3 regions of the Neobacillus sp. NPDC097160 genome follow, and region 2 is predicted to be linked to each of the others. Evidence: a T-box and tRNA genes for the amino acid it is inferred to sense, from the RefSeq annotation. Region 2 holds a T-box; the other regions hold tRNA genes.
The links. The T-box of region 2 lies ahead of argS (arginine--tRNA ligase). A T-box ahead of a tRNA ligase gene usually reads a tRNA of that ligase, here a tRNA-Arg.

Region 1 (10,764 bases), on a different contig from region 2:
GAAAACCATCGATGACCGCGGATGCACAGGAAATTGCTGAGCTTTTTTATGAAACTTTCCAGCCAATTGGCACGGTTGAGTCCGGATTGTACTTGATGTGGTTCTCGGTGTTCGTCGAAGTATTCAATGCAAATGTCAGTTTGAAAAATAAACATGCCTGGGCTGGAGCAGTAGAATACGTATGGCACAAGCTGCGCAACGAAAAGGTTTCCCAGCAGGAGGTTGCCGATCGCTACGGACTATCATCAGCAACCATTGGCAAATATGTAAAATTAGTGAACAACTATTTAAACTAAGCAGAAAAATGGACTATAATCCAATTGTTTTATACGATTAAGTAGGGAAAGCTAATACTTAATCGTATTTTTTTATATTATGACAGCGGGTGTCTAGAAAAGGCGCTACCGCTTTTAAAATAAGGAGTGACAACCAACCATGTCTGAAGAAAAAATTTATGACGTAATTATTGCTGGGGCTGGCCCTGCGGGGATGACAGCCGCTGTTTATACATCACGTGCAAACCTTTCAACACTCATGATTGAGCGCGGGATGCCGGGCGGACAAATGGCCAACACCGAGGATGTGGAGAACTACCCGGGCTTTGAAAGTATTTTAGGACCGGATTTATCAACAAAAATGTTTGAGCATGCCAAAAAGTTTGGTGCCGAATATGCCTATGGTGATATTAAGGAAATCGTTGATCACGTTGATTACAAAATCGTGACTGCGGGTGCAAAGCAATATAAAGCATACTCTGTTATTATCTCAACAGGTGCTGAGTACAAGAAAATCGGCGTACCTGGTGAAAAAGAGCTGGGCGGCCGCGGTGTTTCCTATTGCGCTGTTTGTGATGGGGCATTTTTTAAAGGAAAAGAACTTTATGTCATTGGCGGCGGTGACTCTGCCGTTGAGGAAGGCGTGTACTTAACCCGTTTTGCTTCCAAAGTTACCATTGTGCACAGACGCGATCAGCTGCGGGCACAAAAGATTCTCCAAGACCGTGCTTTTGCGAACGAAAAAGTGGATTTTATCTGGAATCACACGATTAAATCGATTAATAATAAAGACGGCAAGGTTGGCAGTGTGACACTTGCTTCGACCCAAACGGGTGAAGAGCAAACCTTACCGGCGGATGGTGTTTTCATTTATATCGGGATGTTGCCGCTGTCGAAACCATTTGAAAGCATTGGCATTACAAACGAAAATGGCTATATTGAGACGAATGAGCTCATGGAAACGAAGGTACCTGGGATTCTCGCTGCGGGAGATATTCGTGAAAAGACACTTCGTCAGATTGTGACGGCAACCGGTGACGGCAGTATTGCAGCCCAAAGTGCACAGCATTATGTGGAAGAGCTTAAGGAAGAAATGAAATTAAATAAATAGCATGTATATTTGCAAAGGGAAAGTGATTGTTAAGAAAGTGCCCACACAATTCACAAAAAAGTAATTCTCCTGTAACAGTGGTGAAATATAGATAGGGTATGATAATAGAAATTGACCCCCTTTAAAATATATACCTTTCCTGCACAAGCCCAGCAGCTTGTGCAATTTTTTTTTGCCACCTTTTTTGTCTAAAATATTTAACACAATATCAATTTTGTATTCATTGTGACTGTAATCTAAAAATAGTATAATGAAAAGAATATATCGCAGGATAATTGCATTCACATTCTAACTCGAGCCCTGTTCAAGGGGCTTGTGAATGATTAAGAGGTGTATAAACAATGCAGCGGGTCACTAATTGTGTATTGATAAGAAACAATCAAATTTTGTTGCTGCAGAAACCGCGCCGCGGCTGGTGGGTTGCTCCAGGCGGGAAAATGGAGCCGGGCGAGTCGGTTCGAGACTCTTGCATCAGGGAATACCGTGAAGAAACGGGGATTTATTTAAAAAACCCACAATTAAAAGGGATCTTTACGATGATTATGAAGGAAAGCGACGAACTGCTTTCCGAATGGATGATGTTTACCTTTGTGGCAACCGATTCAGATGGTATTGATTTAGAAGAATCGGAAGAAGGTAAGCTGGCATGGCAGCCGATTGACCAGATAAAAGGTTTGCCAATGGCTGCGGGTGACCTACATATCATTGATTATATGGTTCATGGAAAAGGAATTATTTACGGTACTTTTACTTATACAAAAGATTTTCAACTGATTAGTTATCGATTAGATCCAAGCTAATGAAAACGTATCGTCTGGCGAGCTCCTAAAGGCGGTTCATGAGACGAAAGTTGAATTAGTATTTTTATCAATGTGATGAGCGAAATTATAGGGGGAATTGCCATGAGTACCGGTTCGTCAAGCGAAACTCAGATGGTCATTATTACCGGAATGTCTGGGGCTGGAAAAACTGTCGCCATTCAAAGCTTTGAAGATTTAGGATTCTTCTGTGTTGATAATCTGCCTCCCACACTGCTCCCAAAATTCCTTGAACTTATGAAGGAATCAGGGAATAAGATGAATAAAGTTGCCCTAGTCATGGACCTAAGAGGAAGAGAATTCTTTGATCACCTCTTTAAAGGACTCGATGAGCTCGCTGAAACATCATGGGTAACACCGCAGATTTTATTTTTAGATGCGGATGATTCTACATTAGTACGCAGGTATAAGGAAACAAGGCGGTCGCATCCGCTTGCTCATTCAGGGCTTCCACTTGAAGGCATCACGCTTGAGCGTGAACTACTTGAGGAATTAAAAGGCCGGGCACAGTTGATTTACAATACTTCCCAGATGAAACCTCGTGAATTACGTGAGAAAATATTAACGGAGTTTACGGCGAATAAACAATTAATCTTTACTGTCAATGTCATGTCATTTGGCTTTAAACATGGGATTCCCATCGATGCAGATCTAGTTTTTGATGTGCGCTTTTTGCCAAATCCTTTTTATATCGAACACATGCGGCCAAAAACAGGCTTGGATGAAGAAGTCTCAAGCTATGTATTAAAATGGAATGAAACAAATAAGTTTTTGGAAAAAGTGACCGACTTGCTCAGTTTCATGCTTCCTCATTATAAAAGAGAGGGGAAGGCACAGCTGGTGATTGCGATTGGCTGTACCGGCGGGCAGCATCGATCTGTAACCTTAGCAGAGTATCTGGGCCGATTTTTCCAAAATGATTATAAGACATGCGTCACCCACCGTGACATTGAGAGGAGAAAGGAAAAAACAACATGAGAGAGTTAGGACAGCCTCGTATTGTCGTCATTGGCGGGGGAACAGGATTACCGGTTTTATTGCGAGGATTAAAACAGTATCCTGTGGATATTACCGCCATTGTGACTGTCGCGGATGATGGCGGCAGCTCGGGACGCTTGCGCGAGGATCTGCATATTCCTCCACCCGGTGACATTCGCAATGTGTTAGCATCACTGTCAGATGTAGAACCGCTCGTTGAAGAGATGTTCCAGCATCGTTTTAAAACGTCGAATGAACTTTCCGGACATTCGCTTGGTAATTTAATCTTGGCGGCGATGACCTCGATTACCGGAAATTTTGTTCATGCGATTCAAGAAATGAGCAAAATCTTAAATGTCCACGGCAAAGTGCTTCCAGCTGCAAACCAAAGCGTGGTTTTGCATGCGGAGATGGAGGACGGCGCGATTGTTTCCGGGGAATCGAAAATTCCTTATTCAGGGAAAAAAATTAAACGAGTTTATTTAACATCCAAAAGTACGATTCGTCCCTTGCCGGAGACAATTCAAGCCATTCGGCAGGCAGACTTAATTATTATTGGCCCTGGGAGCTTGTATACGAGCATCCTGCCCAATCTGCTCGTACCAAGGTTAGGGGATGAGGTGTGCCGTTCCCGTGCAAAAAAGGTGTATATCTGCAACCTCATGACGCAGGCAGGGGAAACCCATGGCTATACCGCGAGCGACCATGTGAAGGCGATTTATGAGCATATGAGCTGTGCCTTTGTGAATACAATCCTCGTGAATAACGAAGAAATTCCGCAGCACATTCAGCTTCGCTATAATGAGGAACTGGCAGACCCGGTTCTATACGATTTGCCGCAGCTTTTTGAGCTAGGGCTCGAAGTGGTGCATGCGGATATTGCCTATCAGGAAAACGGCGCACTAAGGCACGATCCGAAAAAGGTGGCAAAAATTTTATATAATTTGCTAATAGATGAAACCAAAAAGCGGTATGAAGCGTAGATAGTATTGCAACGTTAAAATAGTGCTTTTTATAAAGGAGTGAGGGAGATGTCTTTCGCTTCGGAGACGAAAAAGGAATTAACGAACTTGGAAGTGAAAACATGCTGCATTCAATCTGAGCTTTCCGCGTTGATTCGCATGAACGGTTCCCTTTCCTTTTCTAATCGTAAGTTAGTGGTTGATATTCAAACCGAAAATGCTGCGATTGCCAGAAGAATTTATACATTGTTAAAAAAGAGCTATCAAGTACAAGTTGAACTCTTAGTTCGAAAAAAAATGCGCCTGAAGAAAAACAACGTCTATATCGTTCGTTTATCCCAGCAGGCAAAGGAAATTCTTGAGGATACAAAAATTTTGGGTGAGGGATTTACCATTATTCATGATATTTCACCTGGCCTGATAAAGAAGAAGTGTTGTAAGCGTTCTTATTTACGCGGCGCCTTTCTTGCCGGGGGCTCTGTAAATAACCCGGAAACATCTTCCTATCATTTGGAAATTTCTTCGCTTTATAAAGAACATAATGACTCTTTATGCGAATTGATGAATACATTTGATCTTAACAGTAAAACACTAGAGCGTAAAAAAGGCTTTATTACTTATTTAAAGGAAGCTGAGAAAATTACCGAGTTTCTCAATATTGTCGGTGCCCATAATGCCCTGCTCCGCTTTGAGGACGTCCGGATTGTTAGGGATATGCGAAACTCCGTTAACCGGCTGGTTAATTGTGAAACCGCCAATCTCAATAAAACGATAGGTGCTTCCATCAGGCAGGTAGAAAACATCCGCTTCATCGATGCAACCGTGGGCTTGCAGATTTTGCCCGATAAGCTAAGGGAAATTGCCGAACTCCGTGTCCAATACCCTGATGTTACCCTTAAAGAATTAGGAGAAATGGTCTCCGGAGGAACCATCAGCAAGTCAGGAATTAATCATCGTTTACGAAAAATTGATGAGATCGCCGAGAAACTGCGTGCCGGAGAAATGGCATCAAAACATGGAAGTTTGTGAAATAGTGAATTAGTTATATGCATATAGATTAACATGAGGAGGAATTGTATAATGTTGGCGAAACAAGTAGAAGTAAAATTGAAAACGGGTCTTCAAGCACGACCAGCAGCACTTTTTGTACAGGAAGCAAACCGTTTTTCGGCTGATATTTTTCTAGAGAAAGATGGCAAAAAAGTCAATGCCAAAAGCATCATGGGATTAATGAGCCTTGCAGTTGGCTCGGGAGTCGTGATTAATATTATCGCTGACGGCGACGATGAAGACAGAGCCATCAATGCGTTAACAGATTTTATTGAAAAAGAACATTAATTTAAGGAGGGTTCAGCTTGCATTTTGAGGCTGAACCCTTTTATTGTGCCTGCGGATGGGAAAATAGAGTTGCTTGGGTCACAAAAAAAAATCCTAAAGAAAAAAGCAACCGGCCGGAAGCCGATTGCTCATGAAATTACTTTTTATCTTTTGTTTCAATAGGGTTGCGAGTAATGATGCTGTCAATTAGACCGTATTCCTTTGCTCGTTCAGCAGTCATGAAGTTGTCGCGGTCTGTATCGCGTTGAATCACTTCAAGCGGCTGGCCAGTGCGTTCTGATAGGATGCCATTTAATTTTTCACGAAGGAAAAGAATACGCTTTGCTGCAATCTCGATTTCCGTTGCTTGTCCTTGTGCACCGCCTAGTGGCTGGTGGATCATAACTTCCGCATTTGGCAATGCATAACGCTTGCCTTTTTCCCCTGCAGCAAGTAAGAAAGCGCCCATGGAAGCAGCCATACCGATACAAACAGTTGAAACATTTGATTTAATAAATTGCATTGTATCGTAAATTGCCATCCCGGCTGTGATGCTTCCGCCTGGACTATTGATGTAAATCGTAATATCTTTTTCAGGATTTTCCGCCTCTAAAAATAATAATTGTGCTACAATGCTATTGGCAACATTGTCATCAATGGCGCTGCCAAGCATAATAATCCGGTCTTTTAACAGACGAGAATAAATGTCATAGGCACGTTCGCCGCGGTTTGTTTGTTCAATAACTGTAGGAATCAAATTCATTTTTCTTCCTCCTTTGAATGGAAAAGGTAATAACTTATGTAATGTAATCATACACTGATGGTCAATAAAGGTCAAACAATTTGACTTTAAAATTCCTCGACAACTTCTCCCTAATCCATCATAACCATTTCACTTGATTTTAAACCTACAATTCACTTGCAAAGTTTACGAATCTGGCATATAATATATAAGTCGCAACAATTTAGCGCTCGTGGTGCAACGGATAGCACGTAAGATTCCGGTTCTTAAAATGGGGGTTCGATTCCCTCCGAGCGCGTCCCAATTATAGTGCCTTATGCTTTTTTTAAAAGCGTAAGGTATTTTTAATGATTTATTACTTTTGAAACCTAGTATATAGGTTTACAAGTTACTGCAAATTTCTCTACTAAAGATGAATCAGGATAAAAATGTTAGGGGGATAATTCTTGAAACGATTGGTGTACTTAGACTGGCTACGTGTCCTAGCAACTATCGCAGTTGTTACGATTCACGTGACAGCAGGTTCTGTAAGCAAAATACAGCCAGGTCAACACATAAGCTGGTTAGAGGCGAACTTGTTTGAGACTTTATCACGTTGGTCCGTTCCTGGTTTTGTAATGATTAGTGGTGCTTTACTGTTGCAAGACCAAAGAATGTTAACATTGACAGAGTTTCTAAAAAAACGTGCCAGTAAGGTGGTAATCCCCTTTATTGTCTGGAGTATATTTTTTTATATATACGGAGCATATATAGGATATTTCCCTGCTTCAATTAAAAGTGGTATTAAACTATTTATTACCAATGGTATTAGTTATCATCTATGGTTCTTGTATATGATTGTAGGAATCTATCTTATTACACCGCTTTTACAGATTTTTGTAAGGCAAGCTAGTAAGCAGCATATTCAATACTTTTTACTACTTTGGCTTTACGCATCCGTAGCAACAAGGTTGTCTGACTTTTTGATTGGAGTTCGCTTTTCTATTGAATTGTTTTTTGTAACAGACTATGTAGGTTATTTTCTATTAGGCTATTTTTTATCACATTTTGAAGTTCCAAAACGATGGAGAGTCATTTCTTACATTGGTGCATGTTTAGGATTTATCGGTACGTTTTGGGGTACGTATTATTACACCCTAAAAGGAAATGGTATACTCAACGAAAATTGGTACTCTTACTTTTCGCCGACCGTACTTCTTTTTACTATAGGAATATTCGTATGGTTTAGATATCATTTTCAAGAAAGTGTACAGCCACTTCCACTCTTGCTTCGTGGGATCAACCAAGCTAGTTTAGGGATTTATATTTTCCACTTTTGGTTAATGAACAACTTTTTATGGAAAGTATATCCTCAAGTTGGTGCACACTTTCATCCTATTATTGCGCTTCCCATTAATCTCCTGATTACAGTTATCTTGAGTACCGTTTTGACTTTAATTCTAAAAAAAATCCCGCTTGTAAAAAAATTAGTTCCGTAATGAATGTGAAAAATATAGGAATAATTTGAAATATAAAGTTTTAGAATACGAAATTGGTGCAACGGATAGCACGTAAGATTCCGGTTCTTAAAATGGGGGTTCGCTTCCCTCCGAGCGCGTCACAAATGCCTCCTGTTTCCTGCAAACAGGGGGTTTTTATTTTTTTCCATACCCCATTTATCCTTCTTCGTGTAAAATAGAAAAAAGGGGGGATACTGATGAACTTAAAGGCAGGTTTATGGCAGCAGCAGACGTTAAAATTAACGATGACACAGGAATTGTCGCAGGCCATTGCTTTATTGCAATACTCGGCCCAGGAGCTGGCTGCTTTTTTAGAAGATAAGGCGCTGGAAAATCCCCTAATGCAGATTGAAAATTCCAATGTTAAGCCGATGAATCCCCTTATTGACCGCAGTCGGCGGAAACATCAAAAAGCGGAAAAGGACTGGATTGAACAAATCGCTGACAAACCATTTTCCCTTGAGGACCATTTAATTTCACAATTAAAAGTAACAAATTTATCGGCGGAGCAGTTACGAGTGATCCGTCATCTTATACAAAATCTTGATGAAAACGGTTACTTTCTTGGGGACCTTGGTGAAATCACCGAAAACCTGCGGGTAACCGAAGAATTAGTGGATGATTGTTTAGCGGTGATTCAAACGCTTGAACCGGCTGGAATCGGCGCAAGGAACCTTCAGGAGTGCCTTTTGATGCAAATGTATTATGAAAATCCAAATAATGAACTGGCACAGAATATTCTCTCCAACTTTTTTGTCCCGTTTGCCGAAAAGAAATGGAAGCAAATTGCCAAGGAATTAAAGGTATCCTTAAAGGACATTCAAGATGTGTTTGACCAAATTCTATTGCTTAATCCAAAGCCAGGGGCCATGTTAGGTAGAGAAACCACAACGTATATTATTCCAGATGCGATCGTGGAGCACTCAACAGATGGCCTGACAGTCCGGATGTTTGATGATTCCTTGCCAAGGATCAGCTTTAATGAGCAATATTTTAAAAAATTCAAAGACCAGGACCAGCAAGTCAGTCGCTTTTTGCAGGATAAGGTTCAGGACTATCAATGGATTCTAAAAAGTATTGAACAGAGAAAAGAGACACTTACAAGGGTCGTTGCTAAAATCGTTGAAAAGCAACCGGCATTTTTTCAAAAAGGGACGCAATATTTAGTACCAATGACGATGAAGGAAGTCGCTGCTGAACTTGATATTCATGAATCAACTGTCAGCCGGGCAGTCCGCGAAAAATATGTGCAAACGCCCACAGGGACCTTTGCCTTAAAAACGTTTTTCACGAGTACGATTCAGACTACTTCGGCTGATGAAAATACCTCTTCTACTCAAGTGAAAAATGTGATTAGTAAATTAATAGAACAAGAAAACAAGGAAAAGCCATTATCAGATCAGGAAATAGTGGAACAATTAAAGATGACGGAGGGTATAGTTGTCTCAAGGCGGACAATTGCTAAGTACCGCGATCAGCTGGGAATCCCGTCTTCATCCAAACGAAAAAGGTTTAACTAAGAAAGGAATAGAACGATGACACAAACAACAATCACATTATATACACGGAATCGCTGCCCATTATGTGATAAAGCAAAAGCCGCCCTCGAAGAGCTGAAACAGGAATGGAATTTCGGGCTCGAAGAAATTGATATCGAAACAAGCGATGACTTAACCGAACGCTATGGATTGATGATTCCGGTTGTCCATTTTGACGGGGAAGAAGTCGGATTTGGCTTTATTGACAAATTTGCCATAAGTAACCGTTTGCAAGAAAAAAACCGAATCAAATGAGTTGAAATAGATTTACACTCCTGATACAATAAAAAATGTACAAGGGGTGATTTTTTTTAGTGTAGGTGGGACATAATTTGTCTATGGTGGACATTTTAAGACCAACTACATAGAATAAAGGAGCATGCAATCCATGCAGTCATTTATCGATATTCAAAAAAGATTATTACCCGATCTCCTTCAGGTCCTGCAAAAACGATATACCATCCTAAGATATATAGGATTTATGCAGCCGGTAGGCAGAAGGAGTCTGGCCGTGAGCCTTGGCTTCACCGAAAGAATCCTTCGTAGTGAAGTAGACTTCCTCAAAGAGCAAAATCTTATTTACGCAAACAATGTGGGAATGAGTTTAACCTTGGAAGGGAAAAATTTACTCGAAGATTTGGAAGGTTTAATGCGTGAATTAAAGGGTATTGATGTGATGGAGCTGGAATTAAAGCACCGGCTTGGCATTAAGAAAGTAATCATTGTACCCGGAGATAGTGATGAATCACCATTGGTCAAAGGTGAGTTAGGCAGGGCTTGTGCGAATTGCATGAAAAAGCTTTTAGTCGGAAAAAATATTATCGCTGTTACTGGTGGTTCAACCATGGCTGCAGTTGCAGAAAGATTATCACCCAATCATCACAATAATGAGTTACTTTTTGTTCCGGCACGCGGCGGGGTTGGTGAGGATGTCACCAATCAAGCGAATACAATTTGCTCGAATATGGCAAAAAATACGGATTCTAAATATCGCGTTTTCTACGTGCCCGATCAGGTCAGTTCAGAAATTTACGAATCCTTGATTAAAGAGCCTGAGATCCATGAGGTTTTAGAGCTGATTAAATCAGCTAGCATGGTTATCCACGGAATTGGGGATGCTATCACAATGGCTAAGCGGCGGAAATCCAACCCAGAAACGAAGCAAAGGCTAGAGAATGGGAAGGCTGTCGGCGAAGCTTTTGGCTATTATTTTTCCGAAGAGGGCGAGATTGTCCATAAGGTATCAACCATTGGACTTCAGCTCGAAGACCTTGCCAATATCCCAAATGTCATTGCGGTGGCAGGCGGGGCATCAAAGGCAAAGGCAATCAAGGCATACTTTAAACAAGCACCGGCATCGACGATTTTAATAACGGATGAAGGTGTGGCAAAACGGTTATTGAAAGGGTAAATCCTTTTTAAAAAAAATTTATATCTTTACCTATTAAAAGGAGGAATTTTATCATGGCAGTAAAAGTTGGTATTAACGGATTTGGACGTATTGGTCGTAACGTATTTCGTGCG
Region 2 (10,764 bases):
CCAAGAAAAGCATTTAGAAAAAACGTTAAAAACAGACTTTCTTTTACTTATAAAATTAGGAATAACGACAGCCGTGCCGCTTGGGTTAATTATGCTTCAGCCGGATCTTGGAACAGCGCTCGTCATCTTATCGATATTAACAGGGCTTATCTTAATTTCCGGGATTTCGTGGAAAATCATTATCCCTATATACAGTGCAGGCGCGTCCTTTGCAGCTCTTATATTCTATCTTGTTTTGATCAAGCCCGAATTTCTTGAAAAATATCTCCATGTGCAAACCTATCAGTTTAACCGAATTTATGCCTGGCTCGATCCCCATAGTCATGCAACAAGCTCTAGCTACCACTTGTTAAAATCGTTAAGCGCGATTGGCTCGGGACTTATAACCGGAAAAGGTTTTGGCCATCGTGAGGTTTATATCCCGGAAGCCCATACAGATTTCATTTTTAGTGTGATTGGTGAGGAGTATGGCTTCGTTGGCGGCAGTATCGTCGTTGGACTCTTTTTTCTGCTCATTTATCATTTAATCAAGACTTCTTTAGACACCAAAGATCCTTTTAATACCTATGTCTGTACAGGCATTATTAGTGTGATAACCTTTCACGTCTTCCAAAATATTGGCATGACGATTCAAGTGCTGCCGATTACCGGCATCCCACTCCCATTTATCAGCTATGGCGGCAGCTCGCTCATGGGGAATATGTTTGCAATGGGACTTGTATACAGTATCCGATACCACCATAAAACATATTTGTTTTCATCGGAGAACTCGTTACAGGCCTAATAGGAATTCTTTGTCCATTTCTACCATATTAATTTGAATATCTGATAAAGTGGTATACACTATTATAGGTTGGACTCAATTATTTACATAAGCGAAGGTGAACTATGGCACAATTTATCAACTCAATTTTGGAATTTTTATCACAGTTAGGATACCTCGGTATTGCCCTTGGATTAATGATAGAGATCATCCCAAGTGAAATTGTTTTAGGCTATGGCGGGTACATGATTTCACAAGGACATCTCAATTTTGCCGGAGCCGTCATTGCCGGTACAATTGGAGGAACGATTGCCCAGCTATTTTTATATTGGGCCGGTTATTATGGCGGCCGTCCATTTTTGGAGAAATACGGAAAGTACGTACTGATTAAAAAGAGTCATATTGATGTCGCTGAGCACTGGTTTGAAAAATATGGTGCCGGTGTAATTTTCTCTGCAAGGTTCATACCTGTTGTGAGGCATGCCATTTCCATTCCTGCCGGGATTGCCAAAATGTCAGCAACCAAATTTACCCTTTACACTGTGGCAGCCGTTTTGCCTTGGTCCATTCTCTTCATCTATTTAGGAAAGGTGTTGGGCAAAAACTGGTCACATGTAAAAGAATACGCCCAGCCCTATATACTACCAATCATCATTGCAGCTGTTGTTTTGGGAGTAATCTACTTTTTAATTAAAAAAACAAAGAAAACCACCGACTAAATTGATTCGGTGGTTTTTGTATTCCATTCGTATTTATTATTACAGCATTACGCTTGTAATTGCGGCGGTTAATAAACTTACAAGTGTGGCACCAAAAAGCAATTTAAGCCCAAACTTTGCCACTAGGTTTCCCTTCTTCTCGTTTAAGCCTTTCACGGCGCCGGTGATAATTCCAATTGACGAAAAGTTAGCAAAAGAAACAAGGAATACAGAAACGATTCCAACTGTTCTGCTCGACAACGTATCTGTAATTTTTGCTAAATCCATCATAGCCACGAACTCGTTTGATAACAATTTTGTTGCCATAATCGTTCCGGCATCGACAACTTCTGAAGCGGGAACGCCAATAACAAAGGCCAGTGGTGCAAACACATAACCAAGCGCCATTTGGAAGCTGATGCCGAAAGCGGCTGCAAACAAATGATTAATCATGCTGATTAGGGCCACAAAACCGATTAACATTGCCCCAACGATAATAGCTACTTTGAAACCATCTAAAATATACTCTCCAAGCATTTCAAAAAAGGATTGTTTTTCTCCTTCTTGAATTTCAATTATATCCTCTTGTTCTGTTACCACATAAGGATTAATGATATTTGCAATAATAAAGCCGCCAAATAGGTTTAACACAAGTGCGGTGATGACATATTTTGGTTCAATCATGGTCATGTAGGCCCCTAAAATCGATGCCGACACCGTGGACATTGCAGAAGTACACAACGTATACAAGCGATGTTCAGGAAGGTATGGAAGCTGTTTTTTTACCGAAATAAACACCTCAGACTGACCAAAGACCGCAGATGCTACTGCATTATAAGACTCTAATTTCCCTAGACCATTTATCTTACTTAAAACTAAACCGAGGAAGCGGATAATAATCGGAAGAACCTTTATATACTGGGCAATTCCAATTAATACGGAAATAAAGACAATCGGCATCAGCACGTTTAAGAAGAAAGGCCCTGCTCCTTTATTCGCGATTCCGCCGAATACAAAGTTAACCCCATCTGCTGCATATGCCAGAATATGTTCAAACATCCCTGATATTCCTCTAATAATCACAAGGCCTACCCCTGTATTAAGCAGGACAAAGGCAAATACTAGCTGCAAAACGAGCATGATAGCGATTGGCTTCAACTTGATCCCTTTTTTATTTTTACTTACAATAAAGGCAAGAAAAAAGATCACAACCAATGCCGCCAAAAACAAAATATATTTCAAAACATTCTCTCCTATCAGATGATGTAATTTCTATGATGTAAATTATTCGACAAAAAACGACAGCGTTTTCAAACGTAATTTTGATTATAAGATTGCTTCTTACTCGTGTCAACCTTTTGCATGGAAGTGGTAAAATTCAGGTTATTCACTATCGTCTAACTTTTATTTTTTCCTTATTGCCATCGAATCATCCACTTTTTTTCTTCATAATAAAAAGGCATGGAGATTTTACTCCATACCTTCGCATCTTATTTTGCAAAAATTCTAATTAACAACAGTATCTTACTTGGCCGCTTCGATGACGCGTTTCATCGCCTGTATTTGACCTAAATGAAGGGACTCGTGAAAAACGGCAAAGTTCGCAAGTTCACCAAAGGTTTCTTGCCCTAGGAACGGAGTTTTCAACTTTTCGTTAAAGCTTTCCCCCGGTATTTCCTTGATTCTTTTTATTTGCTCTTTTAACTGTGCTGTCAATTCCTGAATGGATGGAACATCGCCCTGCCAATCAGCCGGCTTCGTACGTGTTGCGAAAAATTCCATATAATTTGCAGGCAAGTTGGTCGACTTTTTTGGAAAGCCAAACATAAATTGCTCTGCTACAGTTAACACATGCCCCACATGCCAGTGGATCGTGTTATTAAAACCTTGAGGCTGGATATCAACAATTGCCTCGTCTAAAGATTCCACGTTTTTAATTAAAAAGCTCCTTGTTAACTCAAGACTCTTAAATAATAGTTCACTCATTTATTTTAGCCTCCTCTCACTTCATAGCTATATTTTATACCAAAATCAGGTAATTAGTAAATGAACACTTTTACATTTCTTCTGGCGCTTCAATTCCTAACAGACGCAAGCCTTCTTTAAGCACGGCAGTTACACTGTAAACAAGTGCCAAGCGTGCCTCCCGCTCTTCGTTTTCTTCTAGAACTTTTACTTCGGCGTAATATTTATTAAAGGCTTGGGCAAGGTCGACAATATATTTGGCCACCTGCGAAGGGTCGAAGTTCTCACAAGCTCTTTTAATCGAAGGTGCGAATTCCATAAGCAAGCTAGCCACCTTCCATTCTTTTTCCCAAGAATTCGTATAGGTTTCAGCTTGTAAACCTGCCTGCCAATTCGCTTTTCTTAAAATCGAACAAGCCCGGGCAAAGGTGTACTGAACATACGGCCCTGTTTCCCCTTCAAAACGAAGCATTTCCTCTAGGGAAAATTCAATATCGTTCATCCGGTTGTTCTTTAAGTCATGGAAAATTACCGCTCCCACTCCCACCTGTTTCGCCACTGCATCTTTGTTTGCCAGATTTGGATTCTTCTCCTCGATATTGTGGTGTGCCATTGCAATGGATTCATTTAATACTTCTTCTAAGAGGACGACTTTTCCTTTACGGGTCGACATCTTTTTACCGTCTTTTAACATCATGCCAAATGGAACATGCACCATATTCTTTGCCCATTCGTAACCCATTTTTCCTAATACGGCAATTAATTGTTTAAAATGTAGGCTTTGCTCATGGCCGACCACGTATAAAGAATGAACAAAGTGATAGTTTTCTTTTCTGTAGAGGGCAGCTGCTAAATCACGTGTGGCGTAAAGTGTTGCGCCATCAGATTTCTTAATCAAGCACGGCGGCAGCCCTTCCTCGGCTAACTCGACCACCATTGCCTGATCGGATTCTACCAGTAGCTGTTTCTCCTCTAGCAGCTTAACGATGCGATCCATTTTGTCATTATAAAACGCTTCACCTGCATAGGAATCAAATTCGACATTCATTAACTTATAAATTCTCGAAAACTCTTTTAGCGATTCATCGCGGAACCATTGCCACAGGCTTAGTGCTTCCGCGTCGCCATCTTCCAATCGTTTAAACCAGCTGCGCCCCTGATCCTCGAGTGTTGGATCAGTTTCTGCTACTTCATGGAACTTAATATAAAGTGCGAGTAACTCCTTAATGGGATTTTGTTTTACTTTTTCGGGATCGCCCCATAGTTTATAGGCGGTAATTAACTTCCCGAATTGGGTGCCCCAGTCGCCCAAATGGTTAATTTTAATGGGCTTATAACCGCATTTTTCTGTGATCAGTGCGATGGAGTTCCCGATTACAGTCGAACGCAAATGCCCCATTGAAAATGGCTTAGCGATATTTGGTGACGACATGTCGATCGTGACATGGCCGCCGTTCCCAAATTCGTGGGTACCAAAAAGGCCTTTTTGATCGATAATGCTGTTGACGAGTTGTTCCGAAACCAGCTTTTTATTTAAAAAGATATTTAAGTAGGCACCTACTACTTCAACCTTTTCAAATAGTGGCGTTTGAATCTTTTCGGTTAGGTCTTTGGCAATCAGATTAGGTGATTTTCTTTTTAGCTTTGCCAATGTGAAACACGGAAAGGCTAAGTCACCATGCTCGGCGTTTTTTGGTTTCTCAATCATTAGTTCAAGTTCCGCTGTTGTCAGTTCCTGGTCAAGCAACTCAAAGAGAATGGCTGCCAGTTCCTTTTTAAAATTCATTTTTATAGACCTCCTTTTTTTAAAAAAATGATCACTATCTAACTTTTGACGGGCTGAACTGACGCATTAATGCGGCGCTCCGTCCCTTTTCCACAAAAAACAAAAAACTCCCGCCTCTTATATAAAGAGACGAGAGTTTGATAATCCCGCGGTACCACTCTAATTGTTCAAAAAGAACCGGCTTAATTTTATAACGGAGCATACTCCGGCGTACCCTACTTGGTTCAGGTTAGCATCTCAAAAGTGCGCTTCGTTATCTGCTCCGTATCAGGCTCACACCGCCCCTGACTCGCTTTCACTTTCCAGATAACTACTCTCTTTTTCATTGATTTTTCTGGTTTGATTATCAGTTATTATACTGGAAAGATAAGGATTTATCCAGTCATTGTTGATTATTTTTTTATTAAGGAAATCCTACTATCAAAGGAGGAATTTTAATGGCCAAAAGAAATAAAATACTTGTCCCGGAAGCACGCAGAGGATTGGATGCACTAAAAGCGAAAGTCGTTCAATCTGCGACCCCTGAGGCTGCGAAATTTGAAGCTGCCGAGGAGGTAGGTGTTCCTTTGAAAAACGGGTATAACGGCCAGCTCACATCCGAGCAGGCCGGAAAAGTCGGCGGCAGGCTCGGCGGCAGCATGGTCCGAGAGCTTGTGAAAATGGCACAGGAAAACTTAAGTAAAAGGCAGTAATGAAGAACTAAAAATGAGAAAAGTCTTGTGCAGCAAATTGCACAAGTCTTTTCTCATTTATTACCTAGGCAGCCCCTTCAAAAGAAATACCTTCATAATTTCAGCGATCTGCTCAGAACTCAGAGGTTCGTGGTTTCTTTCCCAATCAGAAACAAGGGCAATATACATTTTTAACAATAGAAAGCTTGTGATTTCAGGGTTGATCGCCGGGATTGCACCTTTAGTAATGGCTGTCTCAATTTTTTGCTTTAAATAGGCAATAATTTCGTTCTCGACATGCTGCAGCATTTCCGAAACAGCCAATGTTCCCATGTCGGCTTCTTCCTGGACAAGCTTAATCATAAGCTGATGCTGGGAGCGAAATTCTAATAAGCGGTATAAGGCACGATGGACATTTTCCGTGAACGGTAAATCCGGCTGGATGGCAGCATCTGCCTCTAGGATCATTTCTTTCACTAACGAAGAAATAATTTCTTCAAATAATTCTTCCTTTTTTTTAAAAAAAGTATAAATGGTCCCTTTTCCTACATTGGCAAGCTTCGCAACCTGATCCATGGTCGTCGCCTTAAAGCCAAATAATGAAAATGACTTTGTAGCGGCTTCCACAATCATCTTTCTTCTGTCGGGTGCCATTCGCATCACCCTCCTCAATGACTAATTTAGTTTTTCGGTCAATCTAATTAATCTCACTATAGCACAGCCTGTCCTCTGTTTCAATTTTCCCTGAATTGGCGGAAATTGATTTGGATTACAGCACTATTCTTTTTCGCTTTAACCCTATTCTATCCAAATTCCTCTTACACTTTTGGCTATATGAAAACCTATTGGGTGTATTATGCTCTACCGATCAACATGGCGGGAATCCCACTGCTGCTTTGGGCGGTTGGGAGCATTCGAAAAAAACTGGCGAAAAACCATTAATATTTTGCAAAATCATTCTTTAATGGGATAGGTAATCAATCGTTTGATTAACTTTAATTCGAATACCACCGAACTAATCAAACGTTTGATTAAAATGGCAGGATTAAAAAGAACAGTGCCTGGCACTGTTCTTAAAAAACCTATTCTTTAAAAATATTTTTCAAATCAGCTACAAGCAAACATCGGGATTGAAAAATCGCTAATCTGATATACTAATTAATCGTTTGATTAAAATGGAAATTTCTAAGTGATATACTAATTAATCGTTTGATTAATTAAAATAATAGATATGATCGAATGCCAATGGGCGGATTTTTGTCAATAACTTTAAATATGATATACTAATCAATTGTTTGATTAATTTTCAACTTTAAATGAGCTACACTAATTAATCGTTTGATTAAACGAAATGCTGCAGATTCCTAAAATTATGACCCTGTTGACCGGTAGTGCCTGACACCAATTTGCCAGACGAGAAAACATGGAAGAATAAACAAGCTCCCCAGAACGGGCATCAGCATATGGGTCAGGTCGTTTCCGGTTATTTTTCCGAGAATATACTTTAGCGGCAAATAATTTACCGTTCCAAAAGGAATCACATAGGTAAAGAAACGGGTTACCCATTTTTGATAAATATTTAACGGATATTGTGCCATCTCCCTGCCGCCGTCGGTAAAAATATTCGCCACTTCAAGGCCTTGAACTGTCCAAAAACACATGGTAGCTGCAAGCATGTAGATTCCGGTAAAGATAAACACACCACTCATAATCATTAAGGCCAGTGTAATGGCTTTAATGACAGTCCACTCGATGGGAAGATTGCTTAAAGCCCATATTAAAACAATCACACTTTGGAGTAGCCGGCCAAATCTAGTAAACTCGAACTTTGAGCCAAGGACTTGAATAAAGGTACTACGCGGTCTGACGAGCAACCGATCAAATTCCCCCTTAATAATTAAACTTGAAAACACATCAAACCCGCGGGCAAAACACTCACTCAAGCTGAAGGCCATATGGATGACCGCGAAGCAAAGTGCCACTTCAAAAAACCCCCATCCTTTAATTTGTCCAAACCGTTCAAATAAAAGATACAGGCCGGCAAATATGGTGAGAGGAATAAAAAACTGACCAATCGTCAACAGCCAAAAGGATATACGATATTGCATTTGTGATTTAAACAGAATCAGCAAGTACTTATAATAAAGACGCAATGTGAATCACCCTCCCTGGACAACAACTTTTCCTACTGCACGGTTAAGCGCAAATCGGCCTAATAAGACGAGGACAAGCAGATACCCTAACTGTATGAGGATACCGATCATAGCTTCATGCTGCGGGATATGGCCTGAATAGACCCGGAACGGAAAATCGGCTGTCCAACGGAACGGCAGCACATTCGCTATTTTTTGCAGCCACAATGGCATCAAGGGAACCGGAATAATTAAACCGGCAAAAAACTCACCAAGGATAGAGAAAAGTAAAAGGGATCCTGCCGGTGACATCGTAACAAATACAGATATATATAAGAACATCGAAATTGCTACTAACAGAAATAAGCCCAGAAGTAAGGCCGTTATAAATAATAGAAAGGTAGTTAAACTAGGTGGAAAAGTCATGTTATAGGGTTTAGGCAAAAGAAACGATACGATTAAAATTGGAAAGCAGCGTAATATAGCGCTAGCTAACCGCTGCGCCAAAAGCTTCGCATACCAAAAGCCATAAAGATCACAAGGCCTGCACAGCTCATAGGCAATATTTCCGCTTGTAATTAACTCAACCAGCTCATTATCACGAAACCACATCGTAATGAAAACAAGAAAGGCCTGCTGGAGCCATATGTAAGTGATGATTTCTCTTAAAGAAATCGGCTGTGTTTGGGCAGTGTATTCGTAGAATGCCTCGAATACCATAATTGTGATAAATCCCCAGAAAAATTGTGTCGCCACTCCAGCAAGTGCCGCCGCACGGTATTGCATTCCCATTGAAAGTCTCAGCTTTAAAACCGACCCATACACCCTCATATTTGGTACTCCTTATAAAGCTGAACAATCATATCTTCAATTGGCTGTGTTTCGACCGTTACATCTAAGAGTTCGACCTTGTTGGATAATTGAGCAATGATCTCTGAGGTTTTTACCTGTTCCGTATCAATGTTTAGCACTACACGTTCCGGTGTCCACGAAAGTGTGGCGGCCCCAGGGATGTGGATAGGGTTTGTATTTTTTCCATAATCCGCTGTAATCGTTTTATGCTTGCCGAATCGCTTCCTTAATTCCTCCAGATGGCCATCGTATAACAAGCTGCCCTTACCAATTAAAATCACCCTATCAGCTAATGCCTCAATATCATTCATATCGTGCGTTGTTAGGATAACAGTAACTCCTTTTTCTCGATTAATTGTTTTGATAAACTGACGGACGGCGATTTTTGAAACAGCATCCAGCCCGATGGTCGGCTCATCTAAAAATAAAATTGTCGGATTGTGAATGAGAGAAGCCGCAATCTCACAGCGCATTCGCTGGCCTAGACTTAATTGACGGACGGGTGAATGGACGATTTCTTGTAGTTCAAGAGTTTCGATGAGCAGGTCAATCGTAGATTTATAGTCTTGTTGCGGAACCTTATATATGTCTTTGAGAAGTTCGAATGAATCCATCACTGGGACATCCCACCAGAGCTGAGAGCGCTGGCCGAAGACGACGCCAATATTTTTTACATACTGCGTTCGGTCTTTCCAGGGTGTATACCCCATGATCGTACACTTCCCGGTGTCAGGCACCAGGATGCCGCTCATGACTTTTATGGTTGTTGATTTACCCGCCCCGTTCGGTCCGATATAGCCAACGATTTCTCCTTGGTTAATGGAAAAAGAAATGTCCTTCAGGGCGTCAACAATCGTATGCTCCCTGTAAAATAATGACTTTGCCGCCTGCCGTAGACCGGTTGAGCGCTTGGCAATTTTATAGGATTTGCTAATACCTTGTAATTGAATCAATCGTAGTTTCCCTCCCCGCTTTTTTGAGTCGCAGAGGAAAATAATAACATCGGGTTATAAACGTGTCAAGAATCTTCTAAATATTATTTTATTAATGGTGTTAACAAATTGTTCACTAATATATTCCAAAAGTAGCATGACTTTTTTATAAAATGTACTTGAACTAGTAAAAAGTTTGAAAGGTAGTGGAGTATGTTCTATAGACCTCGTTCCGAATCAGATAAGATAAAGATTTTTAGATTATTGGATTCAAGAATGGAACTACTAGAAAATGACAAAAAGTATTACTTTAACCTTAAAAAGGGCTTTGAGGGGGAAGTAATGTTCGATAAATTAACCGAAAAACTTCAAAGTGATTCATTGATCCTAAACGATTTGCTGCTTAAGAGTAATAATGCATCATTCCAAATTGATTCTTTTATCATTCAGGAAACTTAACACCTCTTCGAAATAAAAAATTATGAGGGTGATTATTACTTCGAATCAGAAAATTTCTACCCGATGAACGGAAATAAGATCCAAAATCCCCTGCACCAGTTAAACAGATGTGAATCACTACTCAGCCAACTATTACTAAAGCACGGTTTCAGAATCCCCATAAAGGCATGGGTGGTATTTATTAATCCCACTTTCACCCTATATCAAGCACCTAAGAACAAACCTATAATATATCCAACACAACTTGATTTTCTTATGAAAAAGCTAAATGCCTCAACATCCAAGTTAAATGCTAGACACCAAAAGCTTGCAGAGCTATTGGTTTCCCTGCATCAAACTGAATCACCTTATACAGAGTTACCCAAATATGAATATGATCAGTTAAAAAAGGGCCAAACTTGCAAGGATTGCCACTCGTTTTCGGTTTTTTTAAACGGAAGAAAAATATCGTGTAATGAATGTGGGTTTGAGGAGGGAATTGAATCTGCTGTACTAAGGAGTGTGAG
Region 3 (10,764 bases), on a different contig from region 2:
TCTTTCCTATCCAAGCCATGATCAATGTCAAAAGAGGAAGAATGATCAGAAAGGTATATGCGTATGACGGCCAAACCCGATCTAAAAAATCCATCACAAAAACGATATTTGTATATGAAGTTAAAACAGTGACAATTAAAAAAATGGCTACAGGTACAGTCATAAATTCATAGGATTTAAATCGAAGCAGTTGACTTGTTCCAAGTAAAGTTGCATAAAATGTTATAATTAATTTAAAGGTGATTGTAATAAACCAGAGACCGCCGATTATGACCTCGACACGTTCAAAAAAGTTTGCTATATTAACTTTCTTTGCAAGTGAAAAGCTTGGGTAAATGTTTTCGGCGGTTAACCCCGGACCTAATACCAAAATGCATAAAAGCATGATAATAATCAGTACAACGCCAGAAAATGTATATCCAAAGTAAAAGGCTTTAGCTGTTTTTTGGGACTTTATCACGAATGGATAAAGCATCATCATAACCACAAACTCTTGAAGGCTTGTAAAAGGGAATGCAGCTTTCAAAACGGGAAGGAAACCGTTTTCTAGGACGGGTTGGATTTTTCTTAATTCAATTTGAGGGACCAGCATAAGCACCAACAGTCCGAACATAAATATCACCCATGGGAAAAAAATTTCTGCTCCACGGGCGATTACTACCAGTCCTAAACGAGTGGCAAAAATGACCACCACAAGTAAAGAAGCCATAATAAAATCGATTGGCGTTTCTGGTAGCACCTCTGTCGTCAAAAAATTGCCAATATCTCCGAGCAATCCTACACATAATACGAAAAAAAAAGAGATATAAAAGAAAGAAAAGATCTTCCCAACCCATTTACCGAAAACAAGCTCGTTTACCTCAATGAGTGTTTTTTGAGGGAAGCGGTTGGCTAATGCTATATAGATCGCAAGTTGGAACACCCCAAGAGCAAAGCCGATAATGGATGATATCCATGCATCCTGTTTCGCATCAGCGGCAAGCGATGCTGGTGCGATCAAGATGGATGTGCCTACACCAAAAAAGATGACTAGGACCGTAAATTGATGTACACCGATTGTATGATTTAGTTTCACGAAGATTAAGCCCCTTCCACTTGCGCATCTTCCCTCTTATTTTAATGTTAATCCAATCCGTTCATAGAATTCTTGAATCAGTTTTAACAGATTCGGGATAGGAATAATCATCTTTTGTAAAACATAAAGGGTAATGGAGAAAACGATGAGAAAGCTGAACATTATTGCTTCCTTGATTTGTCTTTGTTTTATCAACTTAGGTAGTTCAAGCAATACAGTGAGGATTCCAACAGCAATGGATGTAATGATGAACCACATTAGACTCACTTCCTTAATCTTGATCGGACGGATTGGTTAATTGTTCCGATTCGTTGAATTTTAACATCAACGTTTACGTCAACACTCAGGTCAGAATACCTTGAATCCCAGTTTTGTTTCCATCGTTTCCACTTTTTAGGATGACCCCTGCGAAGAACATCACCGAAACCGAAAATATCCGTTTTATACTCAGTCTGCGACTCACGTACCGCATCAAGGATCATCTCCTTAATTTTACTCTCTGTCATTGTTTCTATCTTTGGTATGGAAGAAGGATCTGAAATATCGATATTGCAAGACAGATCTCCAATATTACCTTCGGCGTATATATCTATGTGAATCGATGGATCACCACTCTGTGTCAATGCCCCTTTAATCTTCGATCTTGAGCTAATTATCTCTACGTCCATATCACCGTTTTGGCAATTGATCTTTTCCACTGTACTTTTAACGTTTCCTTGGGTGTAATTATATCCTTTGCTTTCATTTTCATTCAGCCATCCCACCAACTTGTCTCTTTTAAAAACTGCTAGACCATTATATTTCAGGGTGGTTGGAACTTGGGAAACTTTAATGTTATCTAGATCTTTTCCTTTATTGTTTGAACCTTTTATCATGACACCGGTTAAAATCGGACTTTTTCCTTCACTAGACAAGTCGTCAATTAACATATCAAGAGTCACTCTACTTGTGGATGCCCACGATTCTTCAGCCTTTTCGAGAGACTCATATAATTTGGAAGCAGGGATTTTTTCTTGAGGCGTCAAGACATTCAAAATATTCTCTGCTCTTTCGTCCTTGGCAATTACGATGAAGTAATCCGTTCTAAATTCGTGATCTCTCGATAAAAAATCTAGTAAATCAATAACCCCTTTTTTTGATAACTGTTCACCGATTACCACCATGCGGAGGTGCGAGAAATACACCTTTCGATTTACCTCTAATGTTAATTCTCGAATTGATTCGAATATGGAACGCCCTTGAATACGATACGTGGTTACGGGCGATCTGCCTGATCCTCCAGAATCCGTTGTCGCAATTTCTGTTGGATTGACTAGTTGAACAGAGACGACAATTTGTCCATCCTCCGCCTCATCTAGTCCTAGTGCCACCGCAATTGATAATTCATTTAACTCCCTGCGATTCCAGCATCCGGTAAGAAGAATAAGCAGGGTAAAAATCAAAATCCATTTCCCTAGCTTTTCACCCATGGGAAAGCCCCCTTTATTTAGGATCCTGTTCATTCTTCATGGATGATTTTTTGTTAGCTTTTGCAGCTTCCATATTTGAATCGACTCTAATGTAATTTCGATTTTTGTTAAAATGGGGTCTTGTCACCATTAACCAGCGGGGCACTCGAAGGATGACATCTTTTTGATCTTTTATATGGAATGGTGCAAAAGCACTCATATATGGAAGCCCAAACGACTGAAGGCTGCATAAATGGAAGACGATAATGAACAACCCAAGCAGGATGCCAAAAATGCCTAAGGAAGCAGCCAGCCACATGATAAAAAATCTAAGCATACGGAATGAAGTGGACATACTATAAGATGGAATCGCGAAATTAGAAATGGCTGTTAATGAAACGATAATCACCATTGCAGGGGATACAAGTCCTGCTTGGACAGCAGATTGTCCGATCACAAGTGTTCCCACGATTGAGATGGCAGATCCAACTGTTCTTGGCATTCGAACACTTGCTTCCCTTAATAGTTCAAAAATCAGTTCCATCATTGTCGCCTCAATAAATGCTGGAAACGGAACTCCTTCTCGGGCAGCAGCCAAGCTGAGCAGAAGCTTAGGAGGAAGTATTTCCTGATGGTAATTTGTAATCGCAATGTAAAGCGCAGGAGCCAGCAGTGTAATCCCTAAGCTGCCATAACGGACCATACGAATAAACGTGGCAAAATCCCAATTTTGATAGTAATCCTCTGAAGCCTGTAAAAATTGTACAAACACAGCAGGCGCAATGAGGGCAGTTGGGGTCCCATCGACGAGAATGGCAACTCTTCCTTCTAATATTTCCGCTGAGATCACATCAGGCCTTTCCGAGTTATAGATTAATGGAAATACTGTGATTGTCCTATCGGTTATCATTTCTTGTATATAACCGCTTTCTAAGATGCTGTCGATATCGATTGCCTTCAACCGATTCAAGACCTCATCAACAATCTTTGGGTTAGCAATGTCACGTATATACATGATTGCAACATCAGTTTTGGTAGCTCTGCCGATTTGCAATGTTTCCATCCATAAATTTGGGTTTTTAATTCTTTTACGCAATAGGGATGTGTTCGTCCTTAAGGTTTCAGTGAAACCATCTCTCGGTCCCCGGACGACCGGTTCACTGATAGGCTCCTCAATGCTTCTCTCCTTCCATTGTCTGGTACTTGCAACAAACGCTTGCTCTAATCCCTGAAACAAGATCACCGTGTCTCCCGAAACAATTGCTGTTAAAAGCAAGTCGAGGTCGCTCTCCTTTTTTACTGATCCAACAGGAACGACAAGCCGATTCATAAATTTTTCGACATCGAACGGTGTATTAAGAATTTGTAGATAAGTATGTTCATTCAACAGCTTTAAAAAAGATTCGAGCACAGATTTGGAATCGGATATACCATCGATATACAAAATAGCTGCATGCTGTGTCTCTCTCTCGCCTATTTCGAATTTTCTAACTACTAGATCCGTACTGTTTCCAAACTTTCGGACGATCCAATCAACATTTGCTTCCAATTGATTGTGCAGTATCTTTTTTTTTTGCCCATTTAAGTTAGCAGTTTGAGAATGTTGATTGGGGTTACCAAGCAACTTTCGTAGCCACCATTTTCGAATATATTCCATTTGAAGAAAACCTCCACAACAAATACAAAAGATGTAAGTTATTATCCAGTATTAGAATTACCGTTTCTTCGTATATTATGTATCTGCTTTTTCTTTCCCAACATTTAGGTGTAATGCTATGAACGAGCCGATCTTAAAACAGTTTTCTTAGTCAAATGTAATCCTTATAAAAATCAGGGGTTTAATAAAAGGGAATGACCCAGTTTAGGATCATTCCTTGCATTTATTTTAATCGTACTATTCAGAATCTTTTTCTGAATTTACTTTTTCCCCTGAATGCCAGCCCCAAAAAAATCCCCAGGGGTCTCTCCTTGGAAAATGGTCTTCCTTTCGATCATCCTTAGTTTCTATGTGTTTTACTTCATTAATTTTAACATTTTCTGCATTTGCAATTTCAACATTTTTTGGCATGAATGATTAAGTTGTCTACATGGAATTTCTTTATCCTTTTCTCGGACATCCCAACACATCAAAGACCGACGGTCAAAAGTATTCAAACAATACTGAAGAACAATAACAAGAATGATGCTTAGCAAGAATTGAAACGGAAAACAAAAATCAGCAAAAATAATTATGGCTTTACTCGTGGAGCTTCTTATTACGGGGGAACGGATAAATGATGAATGAACAAACATTAAGTAAATTAATCGAAATGAAATTGAGCGGTATGGCGGAAGCCTATAAGGAACAAGCATTGAATTATGAAACCTTACCACGCAATGAATTATTTAAAATGTAAAGATGGTTATTCGAGATTTATCACCAAGTTGCCCGAAAAGGTTGAGGATAGAATTAATCGTAAACAACAGGAGGAGAAAGCAGTATGTCTAAGCAAATAACCATCTACTGGTGTGACTTTTGTGGTTCCGAGTTTGCTGCCTTTGTACAGTTTCCCGAAGACATTATGCCATATTGTGTTAATTGTTGTAATGATGAGGATATAACACTGAAAGGATATACAGAAATTATTGGCTCATAGTCGCACAGACTACGAGCCTTTGGTGGTAAAAGGGAGGATGATTCTATTGTTCAGTAGTCATTGTTCCTTTGAATTGCTAGGTTACTCTACTAATGAATATTGTATTATGGTTTTAAAATGAATTTAATGCATTCATCTTCATGATTATAAAACTTATTATATGCTTCACTTGCCTGGTCAAGAGGAACTTTATGAGTAATAATTTCCGTTGGGTCGAACTCGCCTTTTGTGATCTTTTCGAACAACATAGGCATAAAGTGGATAACTGGTGCTTGTCCCATTTTTATCGTTACATTTCTTTCCCATATATCCCCAAGAGGAAACTGGTTGTATTTGGAGCCGTAAACTCCTGTTAACTGCATCGTTCCAAATTTTCGCACGGCATCCATACCGATTTTAATTGGGCTTATTGTTCCACCAATTAGCTTCATTTTTTGCTCAATTGCTTCAATAGGTGTTTTTTTTCCATCCATTCCAACTGCATCAATGATAACATCTGCTCCACCTTGAGTAATTTCTTTTATATATAAACCAATATCCTTTTGTTTGGTCAAATCAAATATTTCAACATTGTTCATTTTTTTTGCATGGTTTAGTCTGTAAGGGAGTTGATCAATCGCAATGACACGTTTAGCTCCTTTCATCCAAGCAAATTTTTGTGCCATTAACCCAACAGGACCACAACCGAGGACTACTACCGTATCACCATTTTTCACACCTGAATTATCCACGCTCCAATAGGCAGTCGGAAGGACATCAGACATAAACAATAATGCTTCATCTTCCAGTTCACAAGATTCTGGTACAACAAATGGGATAAAATTCGCGTATGGTACACGCAATAATTCAGCTTGACCTCCAAGATAATTCCCATATCGTTCAGTAAATCCGAAATATCCGCCTGTGTCTACATGTGGATTGCGGTTAGAGCTATCGCATTGGCTTTCCATTTCATTTTCACAGTAAAAACAGTATCCACAAGCAATATTGAAAGGTAATACTACTCGGTCTCCTTTTTTCACTTTTGTTACTTCGGATCCTACTTCTTCAACTATTCCCATTGGTTCATGACCGACAACATAGTCTTTTTCAGCTTTAATTGCTCCTTGATATATATGAAGATCAGAGCCACATATGGCTGTTGAGGTAATACGGACAATTATATCATCGTTTTTTTCAATAGCCGGATCTGGTACCTCTTTAACTTGCATATTCATTGCACTTTGAAAGGTAACTGCTTTCATAAATAAACCTCCTAGAAATAAAATACACTACCTAGTATGTTTATATATCTACCTTTAAATTCTTAGTTTGAATCAGATTTAAAATTATTCTAATAATACATGTACATTGAAAAAGTGGATCATGACGGTGGCTTATTACCTTAAAACATTTTTTGACGTCCAGTGATGGGCGTTTTTTGTTTGTGTAATAAGTCGAAGGGATTTTTGAACTCAAAATAATTTTGCATTAATTTTGCATCTGTAAAAATAAAAAATCCCCCAATCGCTTATGTACCAACGATTTGAGGGATTATACATTACGTCCCAAAGAGGATTCGAACCTCCGACCTACAGTTTAGGAAACTGTTGCTCTATCCTGCTGAGCTATTGGGACAAGAAAACTATAAAAATTAATCAAGCTCACACAATAAGATAATCCCGTCCTGATCTCAGAAAGAATAATCAAGAAGTGTTTCGATCAGTACGCTGAAGAAAATTCATTGAAGTATATTCGAGCGTGCTGAGCTATTGGGACACTTATCCAATTGAATGGAACGTTTATTATTATAATTAGTTTATCGAGAAAGGTCAATAAAAAGATGTAATTATTGGATTGGTAAGTTTCTTGACACTTCTTTTTTTATTGCAGCCTTTTCCCGGAAAATGACCCATACGATTAAGCTCAGACCAATTAATAAGCCTTCCATCGATAAAATATACCAAGGGTAGGGCCCAAGAACATCCAGCAAACTTGCGCTGTCAGGTTTGTGAATTAGGAACATATAATTTCCACCCACAAGCTTATTGATAAACATAATAATCGGCATTAATACATTTAAAAAGACAAATAATTTTAGGACAGACCAAATGGTTGGCCGGTAGCCCTTTGCCCAAGTAAAATAAAGCGGCACCCAGATAATCATTAAATGGGTATAAAAGAAGTGAAAAAATCGAAAATGTGGGAAGTCATAATTTAGTAATGGAGTAATCAATGCCTGGGATGCTCCCAGTAATGCGGTAAATAATAAAATCTCATATATAATTTTTTTCCTTGTGAGTAATAAAATTATGGTTAAAATCAGGCTGATGCTGCACAATTCCAGAGGAATGGCATGACTAACATTCCAGCTGCCATTAAGCATCATCCAAAAATGATAAGTTGTTTCTGCCATTAGTAACGATATCGCAACCCCAATTTCCGCAGCTCGCCATTTCTCATCTTTTAATTTCTCTCTATAGAAAAATAGTAAAGCCGAAACTACTAAACAGATGGATATAATAACAAAGTGACTGATGGAAAACATTTCAAAATCATAGTTTTTGTAACTGCGTCCAAACCAGCCCATACATTCACCATCCTTTGTTAAATCTTAACATGCTTTGAATGTTGGTTAAATCAGAATATTTCGTGGTTTATTGGCAAAAACATGAGGATGTCCACAATTGTCGACATCCTCATCCCTATATTACTTATTTTCAATTACTTCACTAATAAATCCCTTTAATTTGGAAGATATTCGACGAGTGCCCGAGACCTTTGTTATGTGATATAATAGTTTGTCGAAGATATTCGAAATGAATTTAACAGTGGAGGTCATTATGGCTGCTTATACGCCGATGATACAGCAATATTTAACCGTTAAGGCAGACTATCAAGATGCCTTTTTATTTTTTCGCTTAGGTGATTTTTATGAAATGTTTTTTGAGGATGCCGTAAAAGCATCACAAGAATTAGAGATAACCTTAACAAGCCGCGATGGTGGTTCAGAGGATCGGATTCCGATGTGCGGTGTTCCCTACCATGCCGCGCCGAACTATATTGAACAGCTTGTTTCAAAAGGATACAAAGTGGCGATTTGTGAGCAAATGGAAGACGCAAAACAAACAAAAGGCATGGTGAAACGCGAAGTTGTCCAATTGATCACACCGGGAACAGTGATGGATGGCAAGGGGTTAAACGATAAAGAGAACAACTATATTGCCTCGATTACATTATTTGACGATCAAACCTACGGATTTGCTTATAACGACATTTCAACTGGTGAAAGTCGTGTAACCCTGCTTTCAAGTAATTTTGATGATGTATTAAATGAACTGTCGGTTTTAAGTGCTAAAGAAGTAGTTGTCGCAAGCAGCTTTGACGGTGATCTTCAAAAGAAAATGCGCGAACGTGATGTCCTAGCGATTTCGTTTGAGGATAATAGTTCGATAGATATGAACTTTTCCCATCTGATCGAAGATCTGAATCAAGATAAATTAAAGCAAACAACAGCAAGGCTGTTTAACTATTTATACCGGTCGCAGAAAAGAAGTCTTGACCATCTCCAACCGGTTACGACCTATCAAATTCATCAATATATGAAAATTGATTATTATTCAAAGCGCAATCTGGAATTAACCGAGACGATCCGTTCTAAAGGGAAAAAAGGATCATTATTATGGCTTATGGATGAGACGATGACAGCCATGGGTGGACGGATGTTAAAGCACTGGATTGACCGGCCGTTAATCAATCAGGCTGAAATTGAGCATCGTCAAACTATTGTTGAAGTCTTATTAAGTCATTATTTTGAGCGTCAGGAGCTTCGGGAAAAATTAAAAGAAGTGTACGATTTAGAGCGATTAGCAGGACGTGTTGCTTTTGGCAATGTCAATGCCCGCGATTTAATGCAATTAAAGCGCTCCTTAATGCAGGTGCCATTTTTAAAAGAAATCCTCGGAAATATGGAGAATGCACATGTGAGCCAAATCGCGGAGCAGCTGGATCCATGCGAAGAGATCACCGATTTGTTGGAGCAGGCGATTGTGGAAAATCCCCCGTTATCCTTAAAAGAGGGGAATATGATTCGGGACGGCTACAATGCCCAGCTTGATCAATACCGTGATGCCAGTCGCAACGGAAAGACATGGATTGCCCAGTTGGAGCGGGAAGAACGCGAAAAAACCGGAATAAAGTCATTGAAGGTGGGTTATAACCGCGTATTTGGCTACTATATTGAAGTCACACGGGCAAACCTGCATCTTTTGCAAGAAGGGCAGTATGAACGCAAGCAAACCTTAACAAATGCCGAACGTTTTATTACCCCTGCCTTAAAGGAAAAAGAGGCGTTAATTTTACAAGCGGAAGAAAAATGTGGTGAACTGGAATACGATTTGTTTACCGAAATTCGCGAGATTGTGAAGGAACAGATCCCAAGATTACAGGCATTGGCGAAATCGGTCAGTGAGCTTGATGTACTGCAATGTTTTGCTCAAGTAAGTGAGGAGCGCCGCTATGTGAAACCGCAATTTTCGGCTGAAAGAAGAGTTGTGGTGAAGGATGGCCGTCATCCAGTAGTTGAAAAAGTATTAAACGCCCAGGAATATGTTCCAAATGACTGCCAAATGGACAGTGATCGTGAAGTATTGTTAATAACAGGACCAAATATGTCTGGTAAAAGTACGTACATGCGCCAAATTGCACTGACTGCGATTTTGGCACAAATCGGCTGTTATGTACCGGCATCAGAAGCAGTACTGCCACTATTTGACCAGGTATTTACCCGAATTGGGGCAGCGGATGATTTAATTTCCGGACAGAGTACGTTCATGGTCGAAATGCTCGAAGCTAAAAATGCGATAACCAATGCAACGCAAAACAGTTTGATATTGTTTGACGAAATCGGCCGTGGAACGTCGACTTACGACGGGATGGCGCTGGCACAGGCAATTATTGAATATATCCATGAGAGGATTGGGGCGAAAACGTTATTTTCAACCCATTACCATGAGTTGACCGTTTTGGATGAAGAGCTTCAGAAGTTAAAAAATATTCATGTCAGCGCAATTGAACATAATGGCAAGGTCGTTTTCCTTCATAAAATTAAAGAAGGGCCTGCCGATAAGAGCTATGGGATCCATGTGGCCCAGCTTGCGGAGCTGCCTGCAGAATTAATCAGCAGAGCGAATGAAATTTTAACAGCGTTAGAACAGCCTGAAGTACAGACGGTGCCGGCAGAAACGGCTCCAGTTATTGTGGAACAGCCTGCACAGCTGTCATTCTTTGATGAACCGAAAGAACCGAAAAAACACGAATCGACTTCTAAAGAAAAACGAGTGTTGGAGAAAATAAAAGAATTAGATTTATTAGATGTAACCCCGCTGCAGGCAATTAACATGTTGTACGAGCTCCAGAAAAAGTTAAAGTAAGGGGTGAAGGCGAATGGGAAAAATAATCCAATTAGATGATGCGCTGTCTAACAAAATAGCGGCGGGAGAAGTCGTTGAACGCCCCGCCTCTGTTGTAAAAGAGCTTGTAGAAAATGCAATCGATGCCGGCAGTACAGTGATTGAAATTGAAGTGGAGGAGGCGGGGCTCGCTAAAATTCGCATTACCGATAACG

Region 1: it has a tRNA-Arg gene. The T-box ahead of argS (arginine--tRNA ligase) is inferred to sense a tRNA for this amino acid. The anticodon was not compared.
Region 3: it has a tRNA-Arg gene. The T-box ahead of argS (arginine--tRNA ligase) is inferred to sense a tRNA for this amino acid. The anticodon was not compared.

What each region holds. Positions count from the first base shown of each region.
Region 1 is NZ_JBIWDU010000014.1:94,066-104,829, forward strand. Features, by position in the region: gene ACIQXV_RS19630 (tetratricopeptide repeat protein) at 1-296, shown strand, start outside; gene trxB (thioredoxin-disulfide reductase) at 436-1,386, shown strand; gene ACIQXV_RS19640 (NUDIX hydrolase) at 1,728-2,186, shown strand; gene rapZ (RNase adapter RapZ) at 2,289-3,182, shown strand; gene ACIQXV_RS19650 (gluconeogenesis factor YvcK family protein) at 3,179-4,165, shown strand; gene whiA (DNA-binding protein WhiA) at 4,214-5,173, shown strand; gene ACIQXV_RS19660 (HPr family phosphocarrier protein) at 5,225-5,482, shown strand; gene clpP (ATP-dependent Clp endopeptidase proteolytic subunit ClpP) at 5,619-6,224, opposite strand; tRNA gene ACIQXV_RS19670 (tRNA-Arg) at 6,430-6,501, shown strand; gene ACIQXV_RS19675 (acyltransferase) at 6,650-7,681, shown strand; gene rpoN (RNA polymerase factor sigma-54) at 7,900-9,222, shown strand; gene ACIQXV_RS19685 (glutaredoxin family protein) at 9,238-9,495, shown strand; gene ACIQXV_RS19690 (sugar-binding transcriptional regulator) at 9,629-10,651, shown strand; gene gap (type I glyceraldehyde-3-phosphate dehydrogenase) at 10,705-10,764, shown strand, end outside.
Region 2 is NZ_JBIWDU010000016.1:123,550-134,313, reverse strand. Features, by position in the region: gene ACIQXV_RS21640 (FtsW/RodA/SpoVE family cell cycle protein) at 1-784, shown strand, start outside; gene uptA (undecaprenyl phosphate transporter UptA) at 889-1,482, shown strand; gene ACIQXV_RS21630 (NupC/NupG family nucleoside CNT transporter) at 1,522-2,703, opposite strand; gene ACIQXV_RS21625 (DinB family protein) at 2,986-3,447, opposite strand; gene argS (arginine--tRNA ligase) at 3,518-5,212, opposite strand; T-box leader at 5,335-5,547, opposite strand; gene ACIQXV_RS21615 (alpha/beta-type small acid-soluble spore protein) at 5,650-5,904, shown strand; gene ACIQXV_RS21610 (TetR/AcrR family transcriptional regulator) at 5,965-6,537, opposite strand; gene ACIQXV_RS21605 (ABC transporter permease) at 7,254-8,036, opposite strand; gene ACIQXV_RS21600 (ABC transporter permease) at 8,043-8,846, opposite strand; gene ACIQXV_RS21595 (ABC transporter ATP-binding protein) at 8,843-9,820, opposite strand; gene ACIQXV_RS21590 (nuclease-related domain-containing protein) at 10,322-10,764, shown strand, end outside.
Region 3 is NZ_JBIWDU010000020.1:81,985-92,748, forward strand. Features, by position in the region: gene ACIQXV_RS24345 (GerAB/ArcD/ProY family transporter) at 1-1,075, opposite strand, end outside; gene ACIQXV_RS24350 (hypothetical protein) at 1,112-1,333, opposite strand; gene ACIQXV_RS24355 (Ger(x)C family spore germination protein) at 1,339-2,544, opposite strand; gene ACIQXV_RS24360 (spore germination protein) at 2,558-4,180, opposite strand; partial or broken gene ACIQXV_RS24365 (ATP-binding protein) at 4,800-4,880, shown strand; gene ACIQXV_RS24370 (zinc-dependent alcohol dehydrogenase) at 5,264-6,403, opposite strand; tRNA gene ACIQXV_RS24375 (tRNA-Arg) at 6,703-6,776, opposite strand; gene ACIQXV_RS24380 (YwaF family protein) at 6,988-7,728, opposite strand; gene mutS (DNA mismatch repair protein MutS) at 7,982-10,570, shown strand; gene mutL (DNA mismatch repair endonuclease MutL) at 10,584-10,764, shown strand, end outside.